Regions from separate parts of the Halobacillus sp. B23F22_1 genome, predicted to be linked through region 1. Evidence: predicted binding sites of a transcription regulator. Region 1 holds the regulator's gene; the other holds the start of a gene.
The links. Region 1 encodes CtsR, which represses protease genes until heat stress. Its sites were predicted from a motif close to ATGGTCAATAAAGGTCAAACA; they were not measured.
Positions count from the first base shown of each region.

Region 1 (16,582 bases):
TTTGGCACGAACGAAATTTTTGTACTTATCAATTAAAAAATCTAGAGCCTGGACTTGCCCGTGGTTAATCCGCTCAATGATTTCTTCGTCATCAAGTTGACTGAAATCCAACTTCTCGATGCCTGTCTTTGTTTGTCCGATGCTCACTCAGGATCCCTCCGACTGTGGTACCTAAATATAGAAATATTATACAGTAAGCGTTTCAAAAGCGTCAATATGGCGTTTTCTATTTATTGCCCCTTCTCCACTGTTCAAAAATATCTCTTATCTCTTTATTTATCGGAATTTTGGACTGATATTGAACCTCTTTATGGGTTTCTAAATCTTTTTTTATTTCTTGTTCAATGTTCTTAACTTCGATATATAATTCCCTTGCTGATTTCCGGTAGGCACCTTGGGCAAATATAGTTCTCTGTTCAGCGTAATCGGATGTCGCCACATATACCTGGGTGCGAACATCATTCAATTGTCCGGACAGCTTCTCGATTCGTTCATCTGCTGTTTCATTTTCTTTCGTGTAAATCGTCTCCACCTTAAAGCTCTTTTGCTTCGTTTCGAGTCCCCGGACATGATAAGCATCAAAAACAACAATGACCCGATCCCCGGTATAAGATTGATACTCTGCCATCATCTCAATCAGTAAATCTCTTGCCTGTCCTAAATCCTTGTCTTTAAGCTGCTGTAGTTCCGGCCAAGCCCCAATGATGTTGTATCCGTCAACGATTAGTACATTCATCGTATTACCCCTCGACAGGGTGACGTTTTCGATAAACTTCATACATAAGCAGTGAGGCAGCTACTGAAGCATTCAAAGAGGTCACCTTCCCGGCCATTGGAAGACTGACAGTCCAGTCACATTTATCTTTTGTTAACCGACTCATGCCTTTACCTTCACTGCCAATGACCAGTGCTAAAGGCATCTTACCATCTAATTGGCGGTAATCCTCTGTCCCTTCGGCATCAGTGCCTACCACCCAGACAAAGCGCTCCTTCAATGCATCAATGGTGCGTGATAAATTGGTAACACGGGCGACCGGAATGTATTCAATCGCTCCTGTGGAGGTTTTCGCTACCGTAGAAGTTAATCCAACTGAACGTCTTTTTGGAATGATGACGCCGTGAACACCGCTGGCATCCGCAGTACGAAGGATTGAGCCTAGATTATGAGGATCCTCAATTTCATCTAAAATGATGAAAAATGGTTCCTCTCCTTTTTCATTCGCTCGGGCAAACAAATCGTCTATATCGCTGTATTCATAAGCTGCGACTGCCGCGATGACTCCCTGATGGTTACCTTCGACAAGCTGATCAATTTTTTTCTTTGGAGCTTTCTGCACAAGCACACCATTCTCTTTAGCCGCTTGTTCAATTTTCTTTACTGCCTGGTATTGAAGCTGCTCAGAAACAAATACTTTATTAATAGAACGCCCAGACTTGATAGCTTCTAACACCGGATTCTTTCCAATGATCCACTCTTCGTTCATCTCACTTCTCTCCCCTCTTCTACCAGCTCAATGGCTCGTCCAATTAACTCTTCTAAGCGCTGCTCATTGCCGGAAAGATAATGAAAACCTAAAACCGCTTCAAATGCTGTAGAGTATCGGTACGTTTGTACATCCGTGTTTTTTGGCACCGTTCCAGACTTTGCATTGCGGCCTCTTCTTAACACACCTTCCTCCTCTTCAGTAAGAAGACCTTCCTCTTGCCAGGCTCGCACCACCTGAGCTTGTGATTTTGCAGACACAAACTGAATAGCGGTCCTGTGCAGCTGCTCAGGCTTCACTTGCCCCTGCTCTAATAAGTGGCGCCTCACATACAATTCGTACACACCGTCACCCATATAGGCGAGGGCGAGACTTTTCATCTGTTTCACATTTGTAAAAGTCATCCTCTTACCCCCGCTTCCAACGAGTGCCCTGGGCGGTGTCTTCTAAAACAATGTTTCGTGCTTTAAGCTCATCACGGATTTCGTCAGCGCGAGCAAAGTTACGATCTTTTCTCGCTTGTTTTCTTTCCTCAATCAACGTATCAATCTCCTCGTCTAACAGCTCCAATTCTTGTTCAAGCTGCAGTCCTAACACCCCTGCAAGTTCTTTAAGTGTTTCGGAGAATTGATCAATCACTTCTGTATGGGTTTGTTCCGATTGCAAATACAAATTAGCTGTTTTGGTTAAATCAAACAAAACAGAGATCGCATTGGCTGTATTGAAATCATCATCCATCTCCGCAACAAATTGTTGTTTATGTTTAGCGGCTTCTTCTAACCAGTACGTCTTTTCGTCTGTTAAATTTAAGCTTGAACCTTTACGGTGAAGTAAGTTTTCATAGGCGTTGCGAATGCGTTCAAAACTGCTCTTTGCACCGGCTAACAGCTCATCGCTGAAGTTAATAGGGTGGCGATAGTGCACGCTCAACATGAAGAAGCGAATCACCTGAGGGTCATGCTTCTGCACTAAGTCATGAGCAAGTACAAAATTCCCTAAGGATTTAGACATTTTTTCATTTTCAATGTTGATATAGCCGTTATGCATCCAGTAACGAGCAAAAGATTCTCCATTATTTGCTTCTGATTGAGCAATTTCATTTTCATGATGAGGGAATGTTAAGTCTTGGCCGCCTGCATGGATATCAATGGTATCGCCAAGATACTTCTTCGCCATAGCGGAGCATTCAATATGCCAGCCCGGACGCCCATTCCCCCACGGACTCTCCCAGGCAATTTCCCCTTCCTTCGCTTCTTTCCATAAAGTAAAATCAAGCGGGTCTTCTTTTTTCTCTCCTACTTCAATACGGGCTCCAGAACGGAGTTCATCTATGGACTGATGCGAAAGCTTCCCATACTCGTTGAAAGAACGTGTACGGAAATAAACATCCCCGCCAGACTCATAGGCAAAGCCTTTTTCTATTAAGCCATCAATAAACTTAATAATTTCCTCCATGTTTTCCGTTACACGAGGGTGATGGACCGCTTCTTTAACGCCTAAGGCGCCTACATCCTCTTTATAAGCTTGAATAAACCTGTTGGCGATATCCGGTACCTCTTCACCTAACTCATTCGCAGCTTTAATTAATTTATCATCAACGTCCGTGAAATTTAATACGTACTGCACCTCAAAGTTCTTATACTCAAAATATCTGCGAACGGTATCGAAAACGATTGCCGGCCGAGCGTTCCCGATGTGAATATAGTTATAAACTGTAGGACCGCATACGTACATTTTGACCTTGCCTTCTTCGAGTGGGGTGAAAGGTTCTTTAGTTCTTGTCAGCGTGTTGAATACTTTTATGCTCATCCTGTTCCGCTCCTTTTTCGTCTTGTTCTAATTGTAAGCAAAGTTGTTTGATTTCTTCTTCCATTTCGTTTAACCGATCATATACAGGGTCCGGGAGCTTGTGGTGATCCAAGTCTTTTTGGCGAATCTTCTTCCCGTCCTGAATGACGACGTGGCCGGGAATCCCAACAACGGTGGAATTATCAGGTACATTCTTTAACACAACGGATCCTGCTCCTACCTTTGAATTCTCCCCAATCGTGATAGAACCTAAAACTTTCGCCCCTGTAGCGACTAATGAATTATCTTTCAGCGTTGGGTGACGTTTTCCTTTCTCTTTTCCTGTCCCTCCCAGGGTTACTCCTTGGAAAAGGGTCACATTATCACCAATTTCACACGTTTCCCCGATGACCACGCCCATGCCGTGATCAATAAAGAAGCGGCGTCCAATTTTTGCACCTGGGTGAATCTCAATTCCAGTAAAGAAACGGCTGATTTGTGAAATGATTCGGGCCAGGAAAAAGAATTTCCTTTTATAAAAAGCATGAGCAACCCTGTGAGACCACGTAGCATGAAGCCCGGAATACGTTAAAATCACTTCAATATAGGAACGTGCCGCTGGATCTTGATCAAACACGACATCCACATCTTCTTTAAACATTTTAAGCCATCCCATCCGGCATCCTCCTTTTGTTCATTTATAAGAATTCAAACACACTGTGCTCAACGCTGGTTTTCCTATATAAAAAACGCGTCTCTGTGCTTAATCAGCACAGAGACGCGTTATGCGCGGTTCCACTCTGTTTAGGAAACATACTTCCCTCACTCTCCCTAATAACGGCAGGCGGCCGCCCCAGCCTACTTTATTCAACCAGGGACTCTGAGGTGCATTTCAGAGTCTCTCCTTAAAATCACTTCCAGCCAAGGTGATTTTCTCTGTGTAAAGAAAGGGTCTCCTACTTCTCCTCATCTACGTTCCATATGGGTACCTTTACTATATGTGAAAAGTTGCATTTTGTGAACAGATTAGTCTTGAATTTGTTTTAAAGCATCATTCAATCGAATCGTAACGGTCTCAAGACCAAGTAAACGAATCGCATTCGGCAATTCCGGCCCATGAGTCTGACCTGTAGTTGCTACTCGAATGGGCATAAATAATTTTTTACCTTTATGTCCCGTTTCTTTTTGAGTCGCCTTTATTTGGGCTTTAATATTCTCAGGTGTCCACTCATCTAATTCAGCAAGTTTTCCTTTAAACGCTTCTAGTACCTCTGGAACCTGCTCACCTTTAAGAACATCTAAAGCGTCTTCATCATACTGAATTTCTTTTTTAAAAAAGAGATCCGTCAGTTCAACAATTTCCGCACCATAGCTCATTTGCTCATGATAAAGCGAAATTAACTCATGCGTCCACTCCCGGGCTTCTTCACTCATTTCTTCACTTACACGCCCTGCTTCAATTAAGTGAGGGAGAGCAAGATCCACGACACGCTCCAAGCTTGAAGCTTTAATATACTGGTTGTTCATCCATTTCAGTTTAGCTGGATCAAAGATGGCTGGGGATGTAGACAGCCGCTCCGCGTCGAAAATCTCAATCAGCTTATCCTGAGTGAAGATTTCTTCTTCTCCCACGGGAGACCAGCCAAGTAATGTAATAAAGTTAAACAATGCTTCCGGCAAATATCCTAGATTCTTATATTGTTCAATGAATTGCAGGATATGCTCATCACGTTTACTCAGCTTTTTACGATTTTCATTAAGGATTAACGTCATGTGACCGAATTTAGGAGCTTCCCAGTCAAATGCCTCGTAAACCATCAATTGTTTAGGAGTATTCGAAATGTGTTCTTCTCCGCGCAAAACGTGAGAAATTCCCATTAAATGATCATCGATAGCTACAGCGAAGTTATAAGTAGGCGTACCATTCTTCTTAACGATCACCCAGTCTCCAAAATCGCTGGATTCAAAAGAAATCTTGTCTCTGACGATATCGTTAAATTCATAGGTGTAATGTTTAGGAACGCGGATACGGATACTCGGTTCTCTTCCTTCTGCCTCAAACTCTTTGATTTGTTCGTCTGTTAAATCACTATGAGCACCAGAATATTTTGGAGCTTCTCCACGGTTGATCTGAGCTTCACGTTCCGCTTCAAGCTCGTCCTCCGTCATATAACACTTATAAGCCAAATCTCTTTCCAGCAGTTCATCTACATATTTATTATAAATATCTAAACGCTCCATTTGCCGGTAAGGACCGTATTCTCCTCCAACATCCGCTCCTTCATCCCATTCAATACCGAGCCATTTCAGGTAATTCAGCTGACTTTCTTCTCCTCCAGCTACATTCCTCTTCGCATCTGTATCTTCCACGCGGATGATGAACTTTCCTCCAGCGTTTCTTGCATATAAATAATTGAATAGAGCCGTACGAGCATTCCCTATATGAAGGTTGCCTGTAGGACTTGGCGCATAGCGCACACGTACTTCGTTACTCATATTGTGAACTCCTTTCAGATCCGTATCATTTTATTTATTTTATCATTGTTTACTGTCTATTGTTGACTATTTTTGCAGAAGAACGACAGCCTGGGCGGCCATCCCTTCTTTTCTGCCTGTAAAACCAAGCTTTTCCGTTGTCGTCGCTTTAACGTTAATACGCTCCGTATCACTATTTAAAAGTGCGGCTATATTTCTTTGAATCTCCTCGACATAAGGAGCCATTTTAGGAGTTTGAGCGATCACCGTGCAGTCGATATTGCCCAGCGCGTACCCTTGATCCGTGACGAACTTCCACACTTGCTGCAAAAGCTTACCTGAATCCGCATCTTTAAAGGCATCGTCGGTATCGGGAAAATGTCTGCCTATATCTCCTTCGCCAATCGCCCCCAGACACGCATCTGCTATTGTATGAAGCAAAACATCAGCATCAGAATGACCTAATAGTCCTTTATCATGTGGGATTTCAACGCCGCCCACTATACACTTACGGCCTTCAGCAAACTGATGAACATCAAATCCTTGTCCAATACGAATCATAGTATCCTTCACGACCTTTCCTTTCTGAGCAGCATAAGATTTAGCTTTTACTAAATCCTCAGGTGTAGTCAACTTCATATTGTCATAACTTCCTTCAACTACATTTACCTCTTCTCCAAGACGTTCTACAAGAGACGCATCATCTGTCCCATAATAGTTTTGGGATTTTGCTTCTTCATGAGCTTTAAGAATTAAAGGGTACTGGAATCCTTGAGGAGTCTGGGCTGCCCAAAGAGAATGGCGGTCTAGTGTAATGAGTTGATCCTTTTGCTTCTGTTTAATAGTATCCGTTACAGGTACGGCCAGCAGACCTGCTCTTCTTTCAGTTACCACCTCAGCAAGCTGGTGAAGATGCTCCCGCTTAACAAAAGGGCGAGCTCCGTCGTGGATAAATACGGGCTGAATCGATTGCTTGACAGCCCGCAGCCCTTCATAAACACTATCTTGTCGTTCAGCTCCGCCATTGACCAAGGTCATACGATCATTCAGTTGATGTTGGCGAAGGAGCTCCTCCATTTGAGCATTTTCTTGTTTATTCGTAACCAGCACAATTTCATTGCACCAGGCGTCTTGCACGAATACAGTTAAGGTATGTATGATAAGCGGCAGATCATTGATCATCAAGAATTGTTTATTTTGTCCTGCATGCATCCGTTTTCCTTGTCCGGCTGCTAATACGACAGCTGTATAATTTATCATTGTAACCACCTTAAATAAAGTGAAACAACAAAAGCGATAACACGCAGTTATCACTTTTGCTAATCTCTATTTGTTATACCGTTTTTATAAGGCTTTTTCAAGTGATTTTGGTCTTGCAAAAATCATTCGTCCTGCTGAAGTTTGCAATACACTCGTAACAACCACTTCAATTGTTTTGCCGATATATTCTTTGCCTTCTTCCACAACAATCATCGTACCATCGTCTAAATAGCCGATTCCTTGCTTTTGTTCCTTGCCGTCTTTAATCACTTGAATTGTCATTTCTTCCCCAGGAAGAACGACTGGTTTCACCGCATTGGCTAAATCATTAATGTTTAAAACTTGAACATTTTGGAACTCACATACTTTATTTAAATTAAAGTCGTTCGTCACAACGATTCCATCCATAACTTTCGCAAGTTTTACCAGCTTACTGTCTACTTCTTGAATCTCTTCAAAATCCCCATCGTAAATTTCAACTTTAACCGGGAGATCTTTCTGTAAACGATTTAAGATGTCCAACCCACGACGGCCACGGTTTCGCTTTAATCCATCCGACGAATCTGCAATATGCTGAAGTTCCTCTAGCACAAACTGAGGAATAACAATTGTACCTTCTAAAAAATGAGTTTCACAAATATCAGCAATTCTTCCATCAATAATGACGCTCGTATCTAAAATCTTCTCTTTCGGAATTAAGGATCGATCTACTGATTCAGAAAGACCTTCTTCCTCTAAGCTTTTCTTGTCTTTCTTAGCGAATAAATTTAAAAATTCATCTTTTCGCTTAAATCCGACTTGAAAACCGAAATAACCAAGTAAGAATGTGATAAATATAGGCAGAATCTGGCTGACTACTTTAATCTCAATATCCTGGAGTAGATTATTCACTAGATAGGCAATGATCAGACCTACGATTAAGCCTAAGCTTCCAAACAATAGATCCGCAACCGGGGCTCGAACGAGGGTGTCCTCCACCCACCTGAGAAAATCAACAATGTAATCTACTACCCAAAAAGTTAATAAAAATAGTATAAGTGCTCCGACAATTGCCCCTACTCCGGATTGGATCCACCCTTGCCAGGATACATCCATGATTGAAAAAAGTTCCGGCATATACAGATAACCGACTGTTCCTCCGGTTATAACTATAAATAATTGAACGATACGTTTAAGCACTTTTTTCACCTCCTTATTTTCCATTATGACCAACCTCAAGGTCTATTAATCGCAGACGTTGAAATGTTGTTTAATAAACTAGCATAAATGACATTATTTTTCAATTTACAGAAAAATATTCCATTTCATTTTCGTTATAAGTGACGATCTACGAATAATTGCTCTTGTATTCTTTCTAATCCTTCACCAATTTTCTTGGCTCTTACTTCACCCACCCCGTCAACTTCTACAAGCTCTTTTACAGATGCTTGAACGACGTCATTTAATGTTCCAAACCGTTCAACTAAGTGCTCAATAATTAAAGCCGGCAGCCGGGGGATTCGGTGCATTACTCGATAACCCCTTGGGTGGATAGGATCAGACAATTTCGTGCCCGAAGAATAACCTAACAATTTTAAAACTTGATCATCAGATAAAAGTTCGGTACCCGCATGTTCTTGCATTTTTCTTAAAATGTAATACGGTTCATAATCAGGTCTTTTACTATAATCACGCAATAAAAGAGAAGCTTCTTCTTCAATGTTGGAGACGAGCTCTGTTAACTGTAATTGAATGAGCCGCCCTTCTGTCCCCAGTTCATTTACGTAATTCAAAATCTCCGTTTTTATCCTTAGTACCATCTCTACGCGATGCACAACTTGAATAACTTCAGAGAAGGAAACCATATCTTCAAATTCCATCGCTCCAAGATTAGTAATACTTTGATCAAGCACAATTTTATATTTTTCAAGCGTTTGTATGGCTTGATTAGCTTTCGTTAAAATAACGCCAATATCTTTCAATGAATAACGAATCGACCCTTTATACAAGGTGATTACATTTCGCCGTTGTGAAATGGCGATGATTAAGTGACCCGTTTGTTTCGCTACACGCTCTGCTGTCCGGTGGCGCATCCCTGTCTCTGTCGATAAAATATCAGGATCCGGCATCAGCTGAGCATTGGCGTAAAGGATTTCTGTACCTTCATCATTTAAAATTAAAGCACCATCCATTTTAGCTAATTCATATAAATGAGCCGGCGTAAACTCAGATTGTATGGGAAAACCCCCATCCACTAACTCCTGAATTTCTTTTCCATAACCTATCACAATCAATCCGCCTGTTTTAGCCCGTAATACGTTATCAATACCATCACGGAGGGGCGTCCCCGGAGCCACAAATTTCAGCATTTCTCCGATAGAATTTTCCTTATGATCATGCCCTTCCATTATCGATCCCCCAATGTTACTTGCATAGCTTCCTGCACTGTACGGACTCCTACCACTTGAATCGAATCAGGAGGTGTCCAGCCATCAAGGTTCTTCTGTGGGATAATGACCCTTTTAAATCCGAGCTTAGCTGCTTCTTGTACCCGCTGTTCTATTCTTGCTACACGCCTGACTTCGCCTGTTAATCCGACTTCACCGACGACTACATCATTTCCGTTTGAGACTTGATCTCTAAAGCTTGAAGCTATACTAATTGCCACTGCTAAGTCTATGGCAGGTTCATCCAGCTTTACCCCGCCGGCAACTTTTATATAAGCATCCTGGTTTTGAAGAAGAAGACCTGCACGCTTTTCAAGTACGGCCATTAATAACGGAACCCGGCTGTTATCCAACCCTGTGGCCATTCGTCGAGGATTCCCAAAAGAAGTCGGTGAGATTAAAGCCTGGATCTCCACTAGTACTGGCCGTGTGCCTTCCATAGAAGCCACTACAATTGATCCTGCTGCTCCTTGAGACCGTTCCTCCAGAAAGATTTCAGAAGGGTTGAGAACCTCTTCTAAACCTTTCTCTTTCATTTCAAAGATCCCCATCTCGTGTGTGCTGCCGAAACGGTTTTTTACACTGCGGAGAATGCGAAATGTATGATGTCTTTCACCTTCAAAATAAAGTACGGAATCTACCATATGTTCAAGTAAACGCGGGCCGGCAATCGACCCTTCTTTTGTCACGTGACCTACTATAAAAATAGGAATGCCTTTACTCTTGGCAATCCTCATTAATTGACTCGTACACTCACGTACTTGAGAGACGCTTCCTGGTGCTGAAGTTACATCTTCTTTGAAAATGGTTTGTATAGAATCAATGATGACCAATTTTGGGTCAATTTCTTCAATCTGCGTTAACACATCCTGTAAATTGGTTTCAGAAAGAACGTATAACTCATCAGATTGAATGCCCAGTCTCTCAGCACGAAGCTTTGTCTGCCTTGAAGATTCTTCTCCTGAGATATATAGAACGGGTAACGATTTATTTGCTACTTGTGCAGAAACTTGCAAGAGTAATGTTGATTTCCCGATACCCGGATCTCCTCCGATTAAAACCAGAGAGCCCGGCACAATGCCGCCTCCAAGCACACGGTTTAACTCTGGCATATCTGTTTCCATACGCGGTTCTTTTTCTGATTTTATCGCCGTTATTTTCTCTGGTTTGGCAGCTCCTGATGAATTGGTTTGGAAAACATGTCGTGACCCGCCTGTAATGGACGCTTCTTCAACTAGCGTATTCCACTGATGGCAACCCGGACACTTTCCCATCCATTTAGGAGATTCATATCCACATTCCTGACAAACAAATTTTGTTTTTCTTTTTGCCAAGGTTACCTCTCCTCTACCTCATTATATACGATATGGTTTGTGAAAAAGTTTCATGATGATATCAATTGCATTAAAATTGTCTTACTACGTAAAGAATATCTAAATCGGAAAAAAATCGGAAGGCAAACACCTTCCGATTTTAAACATTTCATATTTTATTCATATTTGACCTTAAATTATGCTTCTTGTTGAGTGTGAACAGTAAATTCTTTATTATCATTAAGATCGATTTTCACTTTTTGACCTTTTTGAATATTTTCCTTCAACAGCTCTTCAGAGAGCAGGTCTTCTACGTTTTTCTGTATTGAGCGGCGAAGAGGACGTGCTCCGTATTCTGGATCAAAGCCTTCCTCAGCAATGTGTTCAATTGCTTTTTCAGTCAGCGTAAAGTCAATTTCTTGTTCAAGCAGACGTTTCCTTAACTGCTCTGCCATAAGTGTAACGATGTGCTTCATATGCTTTCTTTCTAAAGAATGGAAAACAATGGTTTCATCGATACGGTTTAAGAATTCTGGACGGAACGCTTTCTTCAGTTCATCCGTTACTTTAGACTTCATGTCTTTGTAATTCTGATCGGCTTCATCCATTGAGAATCCAACGTATTTATTCTGTTTCAATTCACTTGCTCCAACGTTGGAAGTCATGATGAGCACAGTATTACGGAAATCCACTACGCGCCCTTTCGAATCTGTTAACCGTCCGTCCTCAAGCACTTGAAGTAAAATATTAAATACTTCTGGATGTGCTTTTTCGATTTCATCAAGCAGGATGACAGAATAAGGTTTGTTACGAACTTTTTCTGTTAGCTGTCCGCCTTCATCATATCCTACATAACCTGGAGGTGAACCAACAAGTCGAGACGTGCTGTGTTTCTCCATGTACTCGGACATATCGATACGAATCATTGCATCTTCTTCGCCGAACATGCTTTCGGCAAGAGCACGCGCTAATTCTGTTTTACCTACACCAGTCGGCCCAAGGAAGATAAAGGAACCAATCGGGCGTTTAGGGTCTTTTAAACCAGCACGAGCACGGCGAATGGCTTTAGAAATAGCTTTAACAGCTTCCTGTTGACCGATGATGCGGTTGTGCAAAGTATCTTCTAAGTGAAGCAGACGTTCACTTTCTTCAGTTGTCATTTTAGAGACAGGGACACCCGTCCACGTGGAAACGATGGAAGCAATGTCTTCTACAGTTACTTCAGAATCCTCTTGACCTTGCTTTTCTTTCCATTCATCCTTCGTTTTATCTAATTCATCGCGCAGACGCTGTTCGCTGTCTCTCAGGGAAGCTGCTTTCTCAAATTCCTGACTTTGAACCGCTGCGTCTTTCTCTTTTCGTACTTCTTCAAGCTTTTGCTCAAGCTCTTTTAGATTTGGCGGTGCAGTATAAGAACGAAGACGTACTTTCGATGCTGCTTCGTCAATTAAATCGATAGCCTTATCCGGCAAGAATCGATCCGTAATATAACGATCGGAGAACCGTACTGCTGACTCAATAGAATCGTCAGTAATCGTTACACGGTGGTGAGCTTCATAACGATCACGCAAACCTTTTAAGATTTGAACGGATTCATCAAGGGTTGGCTCATCCACTTGAATCGGCTGGAAACGGCGCTCTAAAGCTGCATCCTTTTCAATATATTTCTTATACTCATCTAATGTTGTGGCACCAATACACTGCAATTCACCACGGGCCAGCGATGGTTTAAGAATGTTCGAAGCGTCAATGGCACCTTCAGCGCCGCCTGCTCCGATTAAAGTATGCAATTCATCAATAAATAAAATGATGTTGTTAGCCTGCCGGATTTCCTCCATCACTTTTTTTAAGCGGTCTTCGAATTCACCACGGTATTTCGTACCGGCTACCACTGTACCCATATCTAATGTCATAACTCGTTTATCACGTAGAATTTCAGGGACCTCATTATTCATAATCTGCTGGGCAAGCCCTTCAGCAATAGCTGTTTTACCTACCCCCGGCTCCCCTACTAACACGGGATTGTTTTTCGTACGACGGCTTAATACTTGAATCACACGTTGAATTTCCTTACTTCGTCCAATAACCGGGTCAATATTACCTTCTTTAGCAATGGCCGTTAAATCTCGAGCCAGAGAATCCAGTGTCGGCGTATTGGCATTAGCAGCTTGTGCACCTGAACTTCCGCCGCGTCGATTTTGCCCGCCAGTAGATTCATTATTCCCAAGCAGCTGAAGCACTTGTTGTCGAGCTTTATTTAAGCTTACTCCAAGGTTGTTAAGAACGCGGGCTGCCACTCCTTCACCCTCCCGGATCAACCCGAGAAGAATGTGTTCAGTACCTACGTAAGAATGGCCCAGCTTACGAGCTTCATCCATAGATAACTCGATAACCTTCTTCGCACGCGGTGTGTAGTGAATTGTTTGAGAAACTTTTTCACCTTTCCCAATTAAGTTCTCAACCTCTTGCTGGATTTTACTAGATTCAAGACCTAACGCGGTCAGTGCTTTAGCTGCGATTCCTTCTCCTTCACTAACTAAACCTAATAAAATATGCTCTGTTCCAATATTGTTATGACCTAAGCGTACAGCTTCTTCTTGAGCTAATGCTAATACCTTCTGTGCTCTTTCTGTAAATCGTCCAAACATCATGGACATGACCTCCTAACGATTTATTCTTGTTTTTCTAATTGAAGTCTTTCACGAATTAGTGATGCTCTTCGCACATCCCGCTCAGAGGGGGATAAAGATTCTGCTGCGTATTGTTGTAAAAAACCTGGTTGAGTAAGGACCATCAGTTCGTTTAAAATGTTTTTTTGGATATGATCGATGAACCCTAAGTCAATTCCGAGTCGGAGATCAGATAAACATTTAGCTGCCTCTTTAGACTCTATGATTCGACTGTGCTTCAAAACACCATAGGATCGAAAAACTCTATCTTCAAGCTGAACTCCTGAGCGATGCAGTAAAGTTTGACGCGCTTTACGTTCCTGATCGATCAGCTGGCTAACCACACTATGCAGATCCTCTACAATATCTTCTTCAGATTTCCCTAACGTAATTTGATTTGATATTTGAAAAATATTCCCTAAAGCTTCGCTGCCTTCTCCGTAAATTCCGCGGACCACTAAACCAAGCTGGTTGATAGCCGGCGTCATTCGGTTGATCTGATGTGTCATGGCCAAAGCTGGTAAATGCATCATAACCGAGGCTCTCATCCCTGTTCCAACATTTGTGGGACAGGCTGTTAAATACCCTCTATTTTCATCAAAGGCGTAATCCACTTTTTCTTCCAGCCAGTCATCCAGTTGAGATGCCTGCTCTAACGCACGATCCAGTTGGAATCCTGGGAAGTATAATTGAATACGAATATGATCTTCTTCATTAATCATAATCGATACCTGTTCATTTTGGGAGATTAATGCAGCAGAATTTTTAGAATGATCAATAAGGTGAGGACTGATTAAATGCTTTTCCATCAGTACCCTTTTTTCAATCTGCTGTAACTCATTCATTTCTACTACTTCAAAACTCTCATAATCTCTAAATGATTGACCTTTATATTCTTGTTTAAAAAAATCGAGGATTTCTTTCATTCGTTCTTCTGAAGAGATTAAAGGAAAAGGATATTTCTGAAAGTTACGAGCCAGTCGAATTCGACTGCTCATTACAATATCACTATCCGGACCTTCTTCTTTCATCCAGGGGCTAATGGCTTCATTAATAAATTGCTCCAAAGACATTATTCTTCATCCCCCTTTCCGTGATGAAGCTGCTGCTCCAGCGAACGAATCTGATCTCTTATTTTTGCTGCTTCCTCAAACTCTTCTTGCTCTATGAGCCTCTGAAGTTCTGACTTATAATGATCCATTTGCCTTTTTACGTGCAAGTTTCCTCCTTCGCGCTTTGGAACCTTACCATTGTGTTTCGTGTTTCCACTATGGACACGGCGAAAGATAGGGTTTAAGCGTTCATCAAAGGTTTTATAGCAATCTGCACAGCCAAACTTTCCAATTTGTGCAAACTCTTGATAACTCAATCCACAAGTTGGACATTTCAATGTTTTTTTTGGCTGATAAGTCTTAGATGGTTGACCTTTAAAAGAAGGAGGTTGTTCATAATTGAATAGCCCTGATAATAAGTCATTTAACGTGAAATTTTCTTCACTTTCGTTCATATATCCTTTTTCTTTTGCACAGTATTCACATACATGAACTTCTGTTTTTTCACCGTTAATTACTTGAGTTAAATGAACCGTTGCAGGGCGTTTATGGCAACGTTGGCAATCCATAAAACCTTCTCCTTCCTTACCTAACTTTGATACTTTAAGGTAAATAACATAGCCGTCAGAATTCTTGAGCGAATTTCATCTCTCAGAGGAAGAGGGAAAGCAAGTACTTCTCGTTCCATAACACTTGCCATCATTCTAGCTTCACGTTCCGTAATGCTTTCATTTTCTTTTAATCGTTCTATAATATCCAATGCTACGGATTGTGATACCTCTGGCTGAATCAAGTTGACGATATCATCAATCATTTGTGATTCAGAACGATGCTGTACACGCCTTATGCGGATATAACCTCCGCCACCACGTTTACTTTCCACTATATAGCCCTTTTCCACAGTAAAACGAGTTTTAATCACGTAATTAATCTGTGAAGGTACACATTGAAATTGATCGGCAATCTCGCTGCGCTTAATTTCAATGGTGTGCTTTTGATTTTCATCTAAAATATTTTTCAGATACTCCTCAATGATGTCGGATATATTCCGCATTTTCCCTCCTCCTCTTTTGACTTTGACTATCTTTGACCTTAATTTCATTATACTAATTTTTATTACGTACGCAACTAAAATGTTTTGAACTACATGAGTAATCATTCCCTAAATTGGAAAAGGTTAAAACAAAAAAACTATACGAAATAAATCGTATAGTCGGTTATTTTCTGCGAGTGACCTGCACCACAGTATCAATATGAGAAAGTTTTTCTAATAAAGCAGCTTCGTCAACGGATTGCTTGCGTTCTAGGTGGATAAAAATCGTTTTACGCTGCGCAGGGGTATTCTCCACTTCAAAGCGTTGGAGGACAATGCCTTGATCATCAAAAACAGACATAATGTCACTGATTTTCACAAACTTTTCAGCAGTAATAACATAACTATTTTTAAAATAATGAGTGACATATTTCTTTTCTAAATTATTTAAAAAAACAAGACTTAATAATACGAGGGCAGTAGCTAGTAAAGCGATTCCATACATACCAGCGCCTACTACTAACCCCAAACCCGCCACTGTCCAAATCGAAGCAGCCGTGGTCAGGCCTCTGATCGTCATTCCATTTACAATAATTGTTCCTGCCCCTAAAAATCCTATACCACTGATCACATAAGATGGGATACGCGATGGATCAAAACGGATATTGTCATTTGCTTCTATGAAAGCTTCAAAACCATATAAAGATAACAACATCATTAAACAAGACCCTATCCCAACTAATATATGTGTGCGAAAACCAGCTGAGTGGTTTTTAAGCTCTCTTTCAAAGCCTATTAAACCTGATAATAATAAAGCAAAGCTTAAACGAATTAAGAAGATATCTAAGTCCTCAGTTAAAGTGTAGATTTGGTCCACCCTGGCACCTCCTAACTTGAAGAAAAGAATCAAAAAAGAATTTACCTTAATATATCAAAAAAACCGAAAGCATATGCTTTCGGTTTACGTTAACGTGGCAGCGTCCTACTCTCACGGGGGTAAACCCGACTACCATCGGCGCTGAAGAGCTTAACTGCTGTGTTCGGCATGGGAACAGGTGTGACCTCTTCGCTTTCGCCACCAC
Region 1 is NZ_JBIEKE010000006.1:47,303-63,884, forward strand. It holds gene sigH (RNA polymerase sporulation sigma factor SigH) at 1-147, opposite strand, end outside; gene ACGTNH_RS20690 (NYN domain-containing protein) at 227-736, opposite strand; gene rlmB (23S rRNA (guanosine(2251)-2'-O)-methyltransferase RlmB) at 741-1,484, opposite strand; gene ACGTNH_RS20700 (Mini-ribonuclease 3) at 1,481-1,888, opposite strand; gene cysS (cysteine--tRNA ligase) at 1,893-3,293, opposite strand; gene cysE (serine O-acetyltransferase) at 3,256-3,948, opposite strand; T-box leader at 4,044-4,254, opposite strand; gene gltX (glutamate--tRNA ligase) at 4,299-5,768, opposite strand; gene ACGTNH_RS20720 (bifunctional 2-C-methyl-D-erythritol 4-phosphate cytidylyltransferase/2-C-methyl-D-erythritol 2,4-cyclodiphosphate synthase) at 5,835-7,007, opposite strand; gene ACGTNH_RS20725 (PIN/TRAM domain-containing protein) at 7,092-8,186, opposite strand; gene disA (DNA integrity scanning diadenylate cyclase DisA) at 8,321-9,394, opposite strand; gene radA (DNA repair protein RadA) at 9,394-10,767, opposite strand; gene clpC (ATP-dependent protease ATP-binding subunit ClpC) at 10,944-13,397, opposite strand; gene mcsB (protein-arginine kinase McsB) at 13,418-14,488, opposite strand; gene mcsA (protein-arginine kinase activator protein McsA) at 14,488-15,036, opposite strand; gene ACGTNH_RS20755 (CtsR family transcriptional regulator) at 15,057-15,521, opposite strand; gene ACGTNH_RS20760 (MgtC/SapB family protein) at 15,685-16,377, opposite strand; rRNA gene rrf (5S ribosomal RNA) at 16,470-16,582, opposite strand, start outside.

Region 2 (16,582 bases), on a different contig from region 1:
TCTTTCACAGAAGCGGCATATGCTCGTCGATGACTCTAAATTTAACGAAGTCACTTTTTCTCATATTGCTTCTATCACAGAAGCTAACATTATTACGAATTATGAAGGTCCATTACTCAACGAAATAAAAGATAAAACAAATATAAAGGTTGTGTCATCATGATTTACACTTGTACACTTAATCCTTCAATAGACTACATTATGCATGTTGAAGAATTTCATCTTGGAGAATTAAATCGGGCGCATAAAACGATGTACTATCCCGGAGGAAAAGGCATCAATGTTTCCCGAGTAATGGAGAGGCTTGGTGTTTCTACAACAGCACTAGGGTTTATTGGTCAATTTACCGGCAAGTTTATTACAGATTTTTTAGATCGTGAAAATATCCAACACAGTTTTGTGGAGACGGATGACTATACAAGAATTAATGTAAAGCTAAAAAGTAATCAAGAATCAGAAATTAACGGCCCTGGCCCAGTAATTACAAAGGAACAGAAAGATCAACTGTTTAATCAAATCCGTTCTCTGGATCCTGAGGATTTATTAATCTTAGCTGGCAGTGTACCTTCTTCCTTACCGAAGGACTTCTATTCTCAAGTCGCTGACATTTGTGCTTCTCAGCAGGTTTCTTTTGTTGCCGATACTTCTGGTGATGCCTTACGCCAGTTAATAGGTAAGTCGATTTTCTTATTAAAACCTAACGATCACGAATTAGGTGAATTATTCGATACAGTAATTGAAACAAAAGAACAGGCAGCACACTATGCGAGGAAATTAGTTGATCAAGGAACGAAACATGTTGTCGTATCAATGGGAGGAAAAGGAGCCGTTTATGTAAGTAAAGAAGAAAAATGGTTTGCTAATGTACCTAAAGGCGAAGTGAAAAATTCAGTGGGGGCGGGCGACTCTGTAGTTTCTGGTTTTATAGCTGCTATCAGCAGCGGTTCCTCCATCGAAGAGGCATTTAGAAGCGGAGTAGCCACCGGAAGTGCTACAGCATTTCAGGATGATTTATGTCAAAAAGAAGACGCTGACAGCTTAAAGGCTCAAATTGAGATATCCCCTATTAGAATAAAGGAGGGTCAATAATGAAAATTACAGATTTGTTAACGAAAGATACCATTTTGTTAAATATGAAAGCTTCATCAAAGCCGGAAGCTATTGATGAATTAATCGGGCAGCTTGATCAAGCAGGTAAACTAAATGACCGCGATGGTTATAAAGAGGCCATTGAAGAACGTGAACAACAAAGCACAACCGGTATTGGGGAAGGAATTGCTATTCCTCACGCAAAAACGGCTGCAGTTAAAGAGCCGGCAATTGCTTTCGGTCGTTCGCAAGAAGGTTTAGATTATGAATCACTGGATGGCCTGCCGACAAATTTATTTTTTATGATTGCAGCGTCAGAAGGTGCTAATCAAGCACACTTAGAAACGCTTTCGAGCCTTTCTTCATTTCTAATGGATAAGGAATTCCGTGAGAAGCTGGAAACAGCTAAAACGGAAGATGACGTTATTGAAGCAATTAATGCTAAGGAAGCTGAAGAAAACGACGAGGAAGTGGAAGAATCAACGAACTCAGCTGGAAAAGTCCTTGCAGTAACCGCATGTCCAACTGGGATTGCACATACGTACATGGCCGCTGACAAATTAAAAGAAACAGCAAAAGAAATGGGCGTAGACATCAAAGTGCAAACGAATGGTTCAAGCGGTGTCAAAAATAAATTGAAGCCTGAAGATATTAAGGAAGCAAGTGCTATTATTGTGGCTGCTGATACTCACGTTGATATGAGCGATTTTGATGGGAAACCTGTTATTGAAGTTCCTGTGGCAAAAGCCATTCATGAACCAAAAGAATTAATTACAAAAGCTATGAATCAGGATGCCCCTGTTTACCATCACGAAGGTGGTCGCTCTGAATCGTCTGGAGAAGGGAAACAGCGAACTGGTATTTACAAACACTTAATGAATGGTGTATCCAACATGCTTCCATTCGTTGTAGGTGGAGGTATATTAATTGCTATTTCATTCTTCTTCGGGATAAACGCCGCTGATCCTGATAGTGACCAGTATAATCGCTTTGCGGAAATGTTAAGTATTATTGGCGGAGATAACGCCTTCTTCCTGCTTGTGCCCGTGTTAGCTGGTTTCATTGCTTCAAGTATCGCTGATCGTCCTGGATTTGCACCTGGTATGGTAGGTGGATTGATAGCAATCACTTCGGGCGTTGAAGGCGCTGATGGTGGCTCAGGCTTTCTAGGAGGTTTAATTGCAGGTTTCTTAGCAGGTTATCTGACGTTAGCAATTAAGAAAGCATTAGAAGGATTACCTGCTGTTTTGGACGGGTTAAAAACCGTATTGTTTTATCCAGTACTAGCTATTTTCAGTACCGGAATGATTATGCTGCTCATTAACCCGCCATTGACGAGTATTTACACTGGACTATTGAGCTGGTTGGAAGGTTTAAGTGGAGCTAACATTGCTCTTCTCGGTATTATAATAGGTGGAATGATGGCTGTAGATATGGGTGGGCCTATTAATAAAGCTGCTTATACATTCGGTCTGGCCACACTTGATGCAGGAAACTACTCGATTATTGCAGCAGCTATGGCCGGCGGAATGGTGCCTCCTTTAGCTATGGCTTTTGCATCTACAATTTTTAAAAACAAGTTCACAAAACAAGAGCGCGAATCAGGTAAAACTGCCTATGCTCTTGGGGCATTCTTCATTACTGAAGGGGCTATCCCTTTCGCTGCCGCTGACCCTGCGAGAGTTATTCCTTCAATGGTCATTGGATCAGCATTAACAGGGGCACTGACCATGGTATTCAACATTGGTTTAACGGCACCTCATGGTGGGATTGTCGTCATTGGACTGGTGGAAGGTGGATTTGTTAAAGCCGCTCTATATATTCTAGCCATTTTAATTGGTTCGATCGTTGCAGCAATTATTGTAGGAACCTTGAAAAAAGACCTAAGAAAAGCTTAAAATAATAGAGTTAGGGTAATCTTTTTAAGAGACTTATTTTGAGGAGGAATTAAAATGGTAGAAAAAACATTCAATATTACTTCATCAGACGGCGTACACGCTCGTCCAGCAACTGTGCTTGTACAAAACGCAGGAAAGTATGAGTCGGATATTAACCTTCATTACAAAGAGAAGGCTGTAAACTTAAAATCCATTATGGGGATTATGAGTCTTGGCATTCCTTCAGGAGCTGAAGTTAAAATCTCAGCTGAAGGCAGTGACGAACAAGAAGCTCTAGATCACCTGGCAACAACTTTAAAGAACGAAGGGTTGGGGGAATAACAGCATGACACAACTTCAAGGGATTGCAGCTTCCAGCGGTATTGCGATTGCAAAAGTCTACCGTCTGGAAGCGCCAGACCTTTCTTACAGCAAGACAGACGTAGATCAACCGGAACAAGAAGTTAAACGACTGCATGAGGCTCTTGAAATCTCGAAACAAGAATTAGAAAAAATTAAAGAGCACACAAAGTCCTCTTTGGGTGATGAACATGCAGAAATCTTTTCAGCTCACTTACTCGTATTAAGTGATCCAGAGCTTATTAAACCAATTGAAGACAAAATAAAAACAGATAACGTAAATGCAGAGGCAGCGTTAGACGAGACTGCAAATATGTTTATTGATATGTTTAAAGGGATGGACAATGAGTATATGCGTGAACGTGCGGCTGATATCCAGGATGTCACGAAACGCGTGATGGCTCACTTGCTTAATGTTACTTTTCCGGACCCTGCCCTCATCAACGAGGAAGTAGTTATCGTAGCAGATGACTTAACTCCTTCTGATACGGCACAACTTAACAAACAGTATGTAAAAGGATTTACGACCGACATCGGCGGACGTACTTCCCACTCTGCTATTATGGCTCGCTCTTTAGAAATTCCAGCTGTGGTTGGTACAAAAGAAGTGACAAGTCAAGCGGATAAAGATGTGTTGATCATCGTAGATGGAATTGATGGTGACGTTATTATTGATCCTTCTTCCGATGAAATTACAAAGTATGAACAGAAACAAGAAGAATTTGAAAAGAAAAAACAAGAATGGGCTAAGCTGAAAGATGAGACTACAGTTACGTCTGAAGGCGAACATGTAGAACTAGCTGCCAATATTGGTACTCCTGAAGATGTTGAAGGTGTATTAAATAATGGAGGCGAAGGCGTAGGCCTGTATCGTACAGAATTCCTTTATATGGGTAAAAATCAACTCCCAACAGAAGAAGAACAGTACGACGCTTATTCTTCTGTGCTAAAACAAATGGGAGACAAGCCCGTTGTCGTACGTACTTTAGACATTGGCGGGGACAAGGAATTAGACTATCTGGACCTTCCAAAAGAGATGAACCCGTTCTTAGGCTATCGAGCTATTCGTTTATGCCTTGAGCGTGATGACATTTTCCGCGTGCAGCTTCGGGCTCTTCTCCGAGCAAGTGTTCACGGCAACTTAAAAATCATGTTCCCAATGATTGCTACGTTAGAGGAATTTCGTGAAGCTAAAGCTATTCTAAACGAAGAGAAGCAGAAGCTTATCGACCAAGGGCAAGAAGTAGCTGAATCCTTTGAAGTAGGAATGATGGTTGAAATTCCGGCTACTGCCGTTATTGCCCGTCAATTTGCTAAAGAAGTTGATTTCTTTAGTATCGGTACAAATGATCTTATTCAATATACGATGGCAGCTGACCGTATGAACGAACAAGTTTCTTACTTATACCAGCCCTATAATCCTGCGATTCTAAGCTTAGTTAACAACGTTATTGAAGCAGCCCATGCTGAAGGAAAGTGGGCAGGAATGTGCGGAGAAATGGCGGGCGACGAAATCGCGATTCCTATTCTGCTAGGTTTAGGGTTGGATGAATTCAGCATGAGTGCCACATCGATTCTGCCGGCTCGCACACAGATTAAAGATCTTTCGAAGAAAGAACTGGCTTCTTTTAAAGATGAAATCCTTTCCATGGGTACATCAGAAGAAGTAGTTCAATTTGTAAAAGAAAAAACAAATCAGTCTTAAATAAAAGTTAGCGTAGCATGATACACTAACGATATAAAGAGAAGGAGGGTACATCCCTCCTTCTCTTTTAAAATCACCCGAAGAAAGAAGGAATAGCATGACTTTCACCATTGTAATGATTGTATGTATTGCTATAGTTTTGGGTATAGCGGGCGCTTTTTGGGCAGCCATATCAAAAGGTTATGACTACAAACATACAATTGATCCCCATCCTGACGATGCAAATAATAATGGAGAAAACCATACAAAAGAAGCTGAACACCAATAAAAGGCTCAGCTTCTTTTCGTAAAATGATCTTTTTGAAATACCAAAGGTACGGGATTCCTCGTTTTAGCTCCAGGTATGGAAGAAGGGTATCCCATCTGTAACACGCCTATTATCTTATGCCTCTTCTTATCGAGCCCTATATCGTCTATAAATGTCTCATCATGGATATAAGGACTAGACGTCCATAACACACCAATCCCCTTTTCCCAAGCTGCTAATTGTACATTTTGAATATAAGCGCATACTGCAGAAAAGTCTTCTTCATATCTATGCATATCTCGATCTTTCTCCATATATATCAGGGCATGATGAGGAATCTTCACCAGAAAATTTTTAATTCCCTCCATCATTTTAAAAGCTTTCTCTTTAGAATATCCCTCGGTAAACCCGCTTCTTTTATAACTTTTAATAACTTGTTCTGCAAAGTCCTCTCCCCCCTCTTTTTGAAATACCTTCACCATCCACGGCTGCTTCATCCGATGGGTGGGAGCCCAGCTCGCTAATTGAAAAATCTGCTTTAACTCTTCCTCTGTCACGATACTTTGTTGAAAATCGTGGATCGACCTTCTGCTTGTGATTGCTTCATAAAGCTCCAAATAAGACACCTCTATTAATCATTGAAAAGTTGAATAAATTGATCTGCTACATAATACATCCATTCTTCAAAGAAAAAAGGAAGTTTTGTTTCTAAAGATTGGTAAGCCGAATACCTAGTGGCCACTCCTTCTACAGCCATCCCTATGTCTTCAGCTAAACCCACCGCTCTTTTTAAATGATAGGTGTCGCTGACTAATAAGACAGATTGAATGTTTTGTTCCTGTATAATAACTTGGGTATTTTTTAAATTTTCTTCGGTCACCAGGGACTTGTCTTCTACAATAATGGCTTCTTCAGGAACTCCTTGTTCAACTGCATAATTCTTGCCTGCTTCCCCTTCAGAAGTCCTTGAACCATTTCCAGCTCCTCCAGTGACAATTAAATACTCCACCTGTTCTTTTTTATAAAGCTCAATACCTTGTTTCAGCCGCCCTTCAAAAACTGGACTAGGCGAACCATTCCACTGAGCAGCTCCTAAAACCACTGCTGCGTCTGCTTGAGCATCTAGGTTATCTTCTCCATAAGTCCAAATGGAGTATCCCGTATATCCTATATAAATAACTATACTCAATAAAATAAGTTGGATTGTTTTCTTCATGTTGTCATTCTCCCACATGTCTTCTATTTACAATCATACATGAAAAAACAAAAAAAAGCCTCCCTCGATTATACGAGAGAGACTTCATAAAGTAATTATTTATTAAGGTTGTAGAACGCTTGATTTCCAGCATAGTTTGCTGTTCCAAGCAGCTGGTCTTCAATACGCAGAAGCTGGTTATACTTCGCAACACGATCTGTACGTGATGGAGCACCAGTTTTAATTTGACCTGCGTTTGCAGCTACAGCGATATCTGCAATCGTGGCATCTTCAGTTTCACCAGAACGGTGGGAAATAACTGCCGTATACCCAGCACGTTTAGCCATTTCAATTGCTTCAAAGGTTTCAGTCAAGCTACCGATTTGGTTCACTTTAATCAAGATGGAGTTACCCACTCCCTCTTTAATCGCACGGCCTAACTTCTTAGTGTTAGTTACGAATAAGTCATCACCAACAAGCTGCACGCGGTCGCCAATGCGGTCAGTAAGAAGCTTTGTACCTTCCCAGTCATTTTCATCTAAGCCGTCTTCAATAGAAACGATCGGATACTTGTTCACAAGTTCTTCATACCAGTCCACCATTTCTTCAGAAGTACGCACAACACCTTCACCTTTAAGGTTATACTTACCGTCTTCATAGATTTCAGAAGAGGCTACGTCCATAGCAAGTCTAACTTCTTCATCTGGCTTGTATCCAGCTTCTTCAATCGCTTCAATAATAGTAGATAGAGCTTCTTCGTTTGAACCAAGATTTGGTGCAAATCCACCTTCGTCACCAACACCTGTGTTATATCCCTTAGATTTAAGCACTTTTTTCAAAGCATGGAAAATTTCCGCACCCATGCGAACGGCTTCTTTAAAAGTAGGAGCACCCACCGGCATAATCATAAATTCTTGAATATCTACGTTATTATCAGCGTGTTCTCCTCCATTTAAAATGTTCATCATTGGAGTTGGCAGTGTAGATGCTGTGAATCCTCCCAGATATTTGTAAAGAGGAAGATCTAGTACATCAGCTGCAGCGTGTGCTACGGCCATAGAGACACCAAGAATAGCGTTAGCTCCTAGTTCTCCTTTATTTTCAGTACCATCAAGTTCAATCATCATCTGATCAATAATGACTTGTTGAGTAACGTCCATTCCTAAAAGGTTAGGAGCAATTTTTTCATTTACGTTATCTACCGCTTTTTGAACACCTTTACCAAGGTAGCGATCTTTATCACCATCACGTAATTCTACTGCTTCATATTCGCCTGTAGAAGCACCACTTGGGACAAGGGCACTGCCGAAAGCTCCTGATTCTGTATAAACTTCAACTTCAACGGTTGGATTTCCACGAGAGTCTAATACTTCGCGTGCATAAACATCAGTAATATATGGCATAGTTTTTCTCTCCTTTATTTAATTAATGATTTTCCTGTCATCTCTTTAGGTTGTTGAACTTCTAATAGCTGTAACAGGGTAGGAGAAAGATCTCCTAAAATTCCACCTTCGCGTAATTCAACACCGTCTTTTGTTACAATTACCGGTACCGGATTGGTCGTGTGAGCGGTCATCGGATTCCCTTCTGAAGTCGTCACCTCATCAGAGTTTCCGTGATCTGCAGTAATGATGGTCTGTCCACCTTTTTCATGAATCTTATCAACAATCTTCCCTAAGCACTCATCCACGGTTTCAATCGCTTTGATCGTAGGCTCAAGCATTCCTGAATGACCTACCATATCCGGATTTGCAAAGTTTAAAATAATAGCATTGTGCTTCTCGGCGTCTAGTTCTTCTAACAAAGCATCGGTTACTTCGTATGCACTCATCTCTGGCTGCAGATCATAAGTGGCTACTTTAGGTGAATCAATAAGGATGCGCTCTTCCCCATCGAATTCCTCTTCACGACCGCCACTCATGAAGAAAGTAACATGTGGATATTTTTCAGTTTCAGCAATACGAAGCTGCTTCAATCCATTATTAGATAAAACTTCACCGATTGTGTTTTTTAAATCGTTTGGTGCAAAAGCTACTTTGCTGTTTACGGCATCACTGTATTGCGTCATGCCAACAAAATAAAGATTTTTTGGAGCTTCTTCACCACGCTCGAAATCTTCAAAATTATCATTGGCAAATGAGCGAGAGAGTTGAATTGCACGGTCAGGACGGAAATTATAGAACACAATGGCATCTTCATCTTCCATGTTACCAACCGCTTTACCATTTTCATCAGTTAAGACAAAAGGTTCTACAAATTCATCGTAAATTCCTTTTTCGTAAGATTCATCAATGGCTTGCAGTGGATCCATATAAGCAGGTCCTTTGCCATAAGCAATCGCATCATACGATTTCTTCACACGATCCCAGCGATTGTCCCGATCCATCGCAAAATAACGGCCTCCGATAGTAGCGAATTCCCCAAGTCCGATCTCATTCATTTTTTCCTGAGCTTCTTTAATATACTTTTTAGCTGATTGCTGATCTACGTCCCGACCATCCAAAAAGCCATGAACATAAACCTTCTCTACTCCATAATCTTTGGCCAGCTGAATAAGGGCATACATATGATTAATATGGCTGTGGATACCACCATCAGAAAGCAGTCCAAACACGTGAAAAGCTTTATTGTTGTCTTTAGCGTGCTGGACTGCTTTAACAAGTTCTTCATTCTTAGCAAACTCTTCTTCGCGAATCGACAGGTTAATTCGAGTTAAGCTTTGGTAAACTACTCGGCCTGCCCCAATGTTTAAATGCCCTACTTCGGAGTTACCCATTTGCCCTTCAGGTAAACCAACGGCTTCTCCACACGCTTTCAGCTGGGAATGAGGGTACTCATTCCAAAATCGGTCAAAATTAGGCGTATTAGCCTGCTTAACGGCATTTCCCATCTCCTCGTCACGAAGAGCGTATCCGTCAAGTATGATTAAAGCGGCTAAGTTCTGCTTACTCATGCTTACCTGCCTCCACTAATTTTAAGAAAGAATCAGCTTCAAGGCTCGCTCCGCCTACTAACGCTCCATCAATATCAGATTGTGTAAGAAGTTCATCTACGTTAGCTGGTTTTACGCTGCCGCCATACTGAAGACGTACTTCATCGGCTACTTCAGAACCATAGAAATCAATGAGTACACGGCGAATGTGCGTGCACACTTCATTTGCTTGCTCAGAAGTCGCTGTCCGTCCAGTGCCGATAGCCCAGATAGGTTCGTAAGCAACGATTACTTTAGAAGCCTGTTCATCTGATAAGCCTTCAAAAGCTTTTTTCACTTGACTTTCTACATGATCCATCGTTTGATTCGCTTCACGCTGTTCTAAAGATTCACCAACGCAGACAATAGGAGTTAAATTATGATTAAAAGCAGCGTGAACTTTTTTGTTTACTTCTTCATCTGTTTCTTTGAAAATTTCACGACGCTCGGAGTGTCCCAGCACGACATACTTAACTCCTAGTTCTTTCAACATCACAGGACTCACTTCACCTGTAAAAGCTCCACTTTCTTCAAAATGCATGTTTTGAGCACCAATTTCAAGAGAAGTTCCTTTTGTTTCTTCCACTAGCTTTTGTAAAAAAGGAAATGGGGCACAAACTACTGATTCAAACTGGTCTGAAGGTGGAACCTCGTTTTTTGCCGTTTGAATAAAATCTTCCGCTTCTGTGTGCGTTTTGTTCATTTTCCAGTTTCCTGCAATGACTTGTTTACGCATGATTTCATCACCTCTCCTAATTATTTATCGTTGAGTAATGCCACGCCTGGAAGTTCTTTACCTTCCATGAACTCCAGCGAGGCTCCGCCCCCTGTGGATACGTGATCCATGGCATCTGCATAGCCGAATTTCTCAACAGCAGCAGCTGAATCTCCGCCTCCAATTACAGTATAACCTTGAGTTTCAGAAAGTGCTTGAGCTACGTCTTTCGTTCCGTTAGCAAATGTTTCTAACTCAAAAACTCCCATTGGGCCATTCCAGATCACCAGCTTAGAATCATTAATGATCTTCGCGTACTTTTCACGCGTTTTCGGACCAATATCTAGAGCTTCCCAATCGGCTGGAATGTTGTCAATAGCTACTTCTTTTGTATTCGCTGAATCAGAAAAATCATCTGCAACGATGACATCCTCCGGCATGACAAAGTCCACACCTTTTTCTTCTGCTTTTTTCATATACTCTTTAGCTAAATCAATCTTGTCCTCTTCTAGTAAGGACTTACCGATTTCGTGACCTTGTGCTTTAACAAATGTATAAGCCAGTCCTCCACCAATAATTAAGTGATCGACTTTATCAATCAAGTTGTCAATTACGCCTATTTTATCTTTTACCTTAGCTCCACCAATGATCGCTGTAAAAGGACGGTCAGGATTAGAAAGGGCTTTTCCTAACACATTAATTTCTTTCTCTAATAGAAATCCAGCCACAGCAGGGATATGTTCGGCTACACCAGCTGTAGATGCATGGGCACGGTGAGCGGCTCCAAAAGCGTCATTCACATAGAGGTCAGCCATATCTGCAAAAGCTTTAGCTAAATCAGTATCGTTTTTCTCCTCACCAGGCTGGAAACGAACGTTCTCAATGAGCAGGATGTCTCCGTTTTCCATTTCAGAGAGGGCTTTGTTCACTTCGTCACCATACACCTCATCTGTCTTCGTTACTGTTTTGCCTACGTGCTCGCTTAAACGCTTAGCTACCGGATCGAGCCTTAGTTCCTCAACCACTTCACCTTTAGGTCGTCCAAGATGACTTGAAAGAATGACTTTTGCACCGTTACCAGTTAGATATTCAATGGTAGGGAGAGCCGCTTTAATTCTAGTATCATCTGTGACTTCTCCTCCGCTCATAGGGACGTTAAAGTCCACGCGGCAAAATACAGTTTTACCTTGTACTTCTACATCACGAATGGTTTGTTTATTCATAAATGACAACCTCCTCTTTTAATCAACTGCTTCCCTTATCCATTATGTACATTTCCACAATCAGCTTATATGGAAACGCATGAACAAGGATTTTGTTTTAAACATGGGTAAAGGAGGAGGACATGAGACCTCCTCCTTTTCCATAGATTTATCTAGTATGACCAATAAAAGGTATTTGTATTATAGGCCTTGCTTTTTAAGGAATGCAGCTAGATCTACACAACGATTAGAATAACCAAACTCGTTGTCATACCAAGAAACAACTTTAACCATGTTATTTTCAAGAGTAAGAGTAGACTGTCCGTCAATGACAGAAGAGTAAGTGCTGCCATTATAATCAGAAGAAACAAGAGCTTCGTCACTGTAACCAAGGATGCCTTTAAGTTCACCTTCAGCTTCAGCTTTAAGCGCTTCGTTTACTTGTTCAGCTGTAACATCTTGATCAAGTTCAGCCACTAAGTCAACGATAGAAACGTTTTTAGTTGGAACACGCATTGCCATACCAGTAAGGCGGCCTTCTAATTCAGGAAGAACTTTTGCTACTGCCTGGGCAGCACCTGTAGTTGTTGGAATGATATTTTCAGCAGCTGCACGAGCACGACGATAGTCTTTGTGTGGAAGATCAAGTATTTGCTGATCGTTCGTGTAAGAGTGAACTGTAGTCATCATACCGCGCTTAAGACCAAATTTGTCATTAAGAACTTTAGCGTATGGTGCTAGACAGTTTGTCGTACAAGACGCATTTGAAATAACATCATGCTCATCTTTGTTATAATCTTTTTCGTTAACACCCATCACAACTGTAAAGTCTTCACCTTTAGCTGGTGCAGAAATTACAACTTTCTTAGCTCCTGCTTCAAGGTGTTTTCTAGCGTCTTCACCTTGTGTGAAACGACCAGTAGATTCAATGACGACTTCTACGCCTAAGTCTCCCCATCCAAGCTGTGCGGGATCTTTCTCAGAAATTACTTTAATTTCTTTGCCGCCTACTACTAGGTTGTCCCCGTTAACAGTAACTTCTTGATCAAGTTTACCGTGAACAGTGTCATACTGCAGTAAGTGAGCCAGCATATTAGCATCTGTTAAATCGTTAACAGCTACTACTTCTACCTCTTCGTTATTTAGAGATGCACGGAAAACATTACGTCCAATACGGCCGAAACCGTTAATTCCTACTTTTACAGTCATTCAAAATTCCTCCTTGAATTTAATAAAAATTTATCTTAAAGGGACGAATCCCTTAAAAGCTCTTGAGCTGCTCCTTCATCTGTGATTAACACATTGCTCTGTCCTGGTTTGAAATAGGATTCAATAGCTTGAGCCTTCGTGTGACCGCCAGCTACAGCGATAATGTTTTTGGCATATTTCAAATCCTCAAGCTGCAACCCTACTGTTCGAACTTTATGAACAATTTCACCTTGTTGATTAAAATAATAGCCAAACGCCTCGCCTACTGCATGACTTTCTTGAATTTTTTCCATTTCACCTTTCGAAGTTTTCCTGCGTTCTGCCATTGTCACCGCATCACCTACACCATGTATGACAATATCAGCATTTCGAATCATATTGAGAATTTCTTTAATCGAAGGTTCTTCAATTATGGTCTTGTAGGAACTTTCACTTAAAGGGTCTGGAACGTATAAAAGACGATAATCCCCTCTTGCTTTATCAGCCATTTCAGCACAAATGGTGTTCGCTTGGTTTTCAACGCGTTCACCCAATCCGCCTCTGGCAGGGACGAACATACAATGTTCAGCATCTTTAAGCGGCGTCATTTTTTCCGCCACAGCTGCCATCGTCGTTCCACCCGTTATCGCAACAGTGTTATTCGACTTTAATTTACTTTGGAGAAATGTCACACAAGCTTTTCCCATTTCATGTTTTACCCAATCCAGCTCATCGCTATCCCCTGGAACTACTACGACATAATCTAAATTTAACTTTTCCCTTAAACGGTTTTCTAAAACCTTTATGCCCGTTACGTCTTTAATAAATGCAGAAAGCTGTTCAAGGATACTTTGACCCTCATAGGTTAAGTGCATCCCTCTAGATGTTATTTCTATAGCTCCCAGTTTATTTAGGTAATCCACTTCACTACGAACCGTTCGCTCAGCCAGTTCGATGTTTTCTGATAATGTCCTTCTTCCTACTGGCTGCATGAGCTGTATGTAGTGAAGCAATTGATAACGACGCTGCATGATTTCAAGAACATCAGGGAATAATCTTTTCTGTAGATCAATTAAAGCTCTCATCGTAATAGCTCCTTTAAAATTGGAAATACTTAGACCGGGGTAAATGCGTCCCAGGCAGTCATATTCTGTCCCACTAGGAGCAAAAAAATATTCTATTCACCTTTTATATTAACAGTGTGAAATTGGCGGCGCAAGTTATAAAATATCCTCAAATCAATGTAAACGCTCTCTTATAGCAGAAAGATCTATTTGACGATACTCAAGCTCTTGGCCATTAATATTCAGTACAGGGATTTCCACCAAATATTTTTGCTCCAGTTGTCTATTACCCTCTATATCGACTTCTTTAACATCAATTTCATAATTATTTTGTAAAATTTCAACTAGACTTCTGACTTCATCACACAAACAGCAATTCTGTTTTCCATAAAAAATGATTTTGTTCATTTCAAACCCCTTCTATAAATCATTTGTTTCTAGTGTAGCATGTATAAAAAAAGAAAAGCACGGGACAAAACTCAATAAAGCATTAAATAATCCGAATGATTTTGTAGAAATCATTCGGATTATTTATGTTAAAAAGAATTCAAACGATCGCTCCGTCAAATTCGCTTTCCGTGGGCACGGCCTCAGCTTCTTAAGAAAGCAATGAGCGCTTTCCTGCGGGATCTTCGCCTCGTGCAGTACTGAAGTGAACCCTAACATCGGACTCGCATAAAATTGTATTAAACGACTGCTTTCTCCGTGCCTTTGACCAGAATGAAAGCTTGAAACCTTCGTAATGTGAATACCCTTTTGCAAACACTGCTTTTATAAGGGCACAGCTTGAGTAAATGAATGCCCATGATCTATTTCGAAAAAGGATTTGAGGAAATGGCGAGACTCCTGCGGAAGATGAGAATCAGGTGTGAGCCCGGAGGGCTGATAAAACCCGAGGAGGCACACCATTCGCCCGCGGAAAGGGAGTCGTTTCCTCAAACCCTTTACACTCTATAAGATTTCTCTACAAGCTGAGAAGGACACGTTAAGATACGTGTCCTTCTTTGTCATAAAAACCATGTTCAATTTTATACTTTTTTGTATTCAAGAATTGAGATAGTTCTTCTTCGCTGTTAAGTCTTTCATGAGACCTTTTCAAAGAATCGAAATTGAAAGATAAATTTCGCTGATTCATCATATCATAGACATGTATTCTACGATCATCAGAAACTCTTTCAGTCGACATAATTTTAAATCGAAGAATGTTTGTCATAAAAACTCCTTTTTAGTTAAAAGCGTTCAGCAGTTCCTATTACATTCTCAACAGTAACACAGAATATCAAAATTATAAACCCTGCTACTATATTGAACAAACGAAAACAAGTAAGCCTTCATTGTTCAAACATTGTATAAGAAGTGTGTAACATATAACTTCCACAACGGGCACTACTATACAAGAATAGTAAATAACATAAAAAGAAAACCTGGCGCACAGCCAGGTGGAACTCCTTCTATAATAAGCGCGCCCGAGAGGATTCGAACCTCCGACTGACGTAGAACCGGAATCTACCGCTCTATCCAACTGAGCTACGGGCGCAAATAAAAGTGCAAAATCTATTATACTCACGAATGAGAAGAAAAGCAAGAAGCACATACGAATATTTATACGTTTATCCATGGTAATTTAGGGAAAGATGGTATAAGAAATATGTCAAAGGGTTTTGTTTGACCTTTTCTGACCTTAACTGTATTATAAAATTACATTCCATCATAAATGTATGATAATAAGGAGGAATTAGAATGAATTTAGTCCCTACAGTTATTGAACAAACGAACAGAGGAGAGCGTGCTTACGATATCTATTCACGCCTGCTTAAAGACCGTATTATTATGTTAGGTAGTCCGATTGACGACAATATCTCAAACTCTGTTGTGGCTCAACTGCTTTTCTTAGCCGCTGATGATCCTGACAAAGATATCTCTCTTTACATTAACTCACCCGGTGGTTCCATAACTTCCGGTATGGCGATTTATGATACAATGCAATTCATTAAGCCGGATGTTTCCACAATCTGCACAGGAATGGCTGCTTCCATGGGAGCTTTCTTATTAAATGCAGGTACTAAAGGGAAACGTTATGCACTTCCGAACAGTGAAGTTATGATTCATCAGCCTTTAGGCGGTACTCAAGGTCAAGCATCGGATATTGAAATTCATGCGAAACGCATTATCAAAATGCGTGAAAAGTTAAATCAAATCCTAGCTGAAAGAACCGGGCAGCCAATTGAAGTTATTGAGCGTGATACAGATCGGGACAATTTCATGTCAGCTCATGAAGCTGTGGAATATGGTTTAATTGATAAAGTAATGGAAAAAACGAACGAAAAATAATATGTATAATAAACCCCGCTGCCTAAAAGCAGCGGGTTTTTTTGAGAAAAAGCACACACAAAAATTATGAGATCGTTCCCCTTTTTAAATCTGTTCATTTTTTCACATAAGTAACCTTACGACTGCTTAACGAAATTAGTTAACTCTTTTAGGACTACTTCCTCATCTGAACCGTCCACGATTAACTTTATCTCTTCGCCTTGCCCTACAGCTAGACTCATTAACCCCATAATGCTTTTTGCGTTAATTCTTTTATTGTCTTTTTCAATAAATACGTCTGAAGTGTATCGGTTCGCCAGTTGGACAAATTGAGCCGCTGGTCTCGCTTGCAGTCCTGTAGTTAAATCGATTGTAATATTTTGTTCCTTCATCTATCATTTCTCCTTCCTAACATGCAATTAAGTATGGAAAGCGCATTCATGAATTTGAAATAAAGAACGCTACTCTTTAGAGTGCGTTCTTTATTGAAACTATTATAGCACGAATCAATGCGATTTACATTATTTTTGACTACTTTCTTGTATCTCTCCGCGTCGAACTTTATCAGCAAATTCATCAATTTTTCTTAAACGATGGTTAATTCCGGATTTACTGATTGGGGATCCAGACACAAGTTCGCCTAATTCTTTAAGCGATAC
Region 2 is NZ_JBIEKE010000001.1:1,370,402-1,386,983, reverse strand. It holds gene ACGTNH_RS06990 (DeoR/GlpR family DNA-binding transcription regulator) at 1-163, shown strand, start outside; gene pfkB (1-phosphofructokinase) at 160-1,089, shown strand; gene ACGTNH_RS06980 (PTS fructose transporter subunit IIABC) at 1,089-2,987, shown strand; gene ACGTNH_RS06975 (phosphocarrier protein HPr) at 3,042-3,308, shown strand; gene ptsP (phosphoenolpyruvate--protein phosphotransferase) at 3,313-5,031, shown strand; gene ytzI (YtzI protein) at 5,129-5,299, shown strand; gene ACGTNH_RS06960 (nitroreductase family protein) at 5,305-5,895, opposite strand; gene ACGTNH_RS06955 (YdcF family protein) at 5,910-6,494, opposite strand; gene eno (phosphopyruvate hydratase) at 6,590-7,876, opposite strand; gene gpmI (2,3-bisphosphoglycerate-independent phosphoglycerate mutase) at 7,891-9,426, opposite strand; gene tpiA (triose-phosphate isomerase) at 9,419-10,180, opposite strand; gene ACGTNH_RS06935 (phosphoglycerate kinase) at 10,201-11,382, opposite strand; gene gap (type I glyceraldehyde-3-phosphate dehydrogenase) at 11,563-12,570, opposite strand; gene ACGTNH_RS06925 (sugar-binding transcriptional regulator) at 12,606-13,634, opposite strand; gene ACGTNH_RS06920 (glutaredoxin family protein) at 13,788-14,021, opposite strand; gene ACGTNH_RS06915 (hypothetical protein) at 14,599-14,826, opposite strand; tRNA gene ACGTNH_RS06910 (tRNA-Arg) at 15,075-15,150, opposite strand; gene clpP (ATP-dependent Clp endopeptidase proteolytic subunit ClpP) at 15,354-15,944, shown strand; gene ACGTNH_RS06900 (HPr family phosphocarrier protein) at 16,061-16,315, opposite strand; gene whiA (DNA-binding protein WhiA) at 16,445-16,582, opposite strand, start outside.
Region 2: the regulator CtsR is predicted to act here: its motif matches at 15,276-15,296, upstream of clpP (ATP-dependent Clp endopeptidase proteolytic subunit ClpP).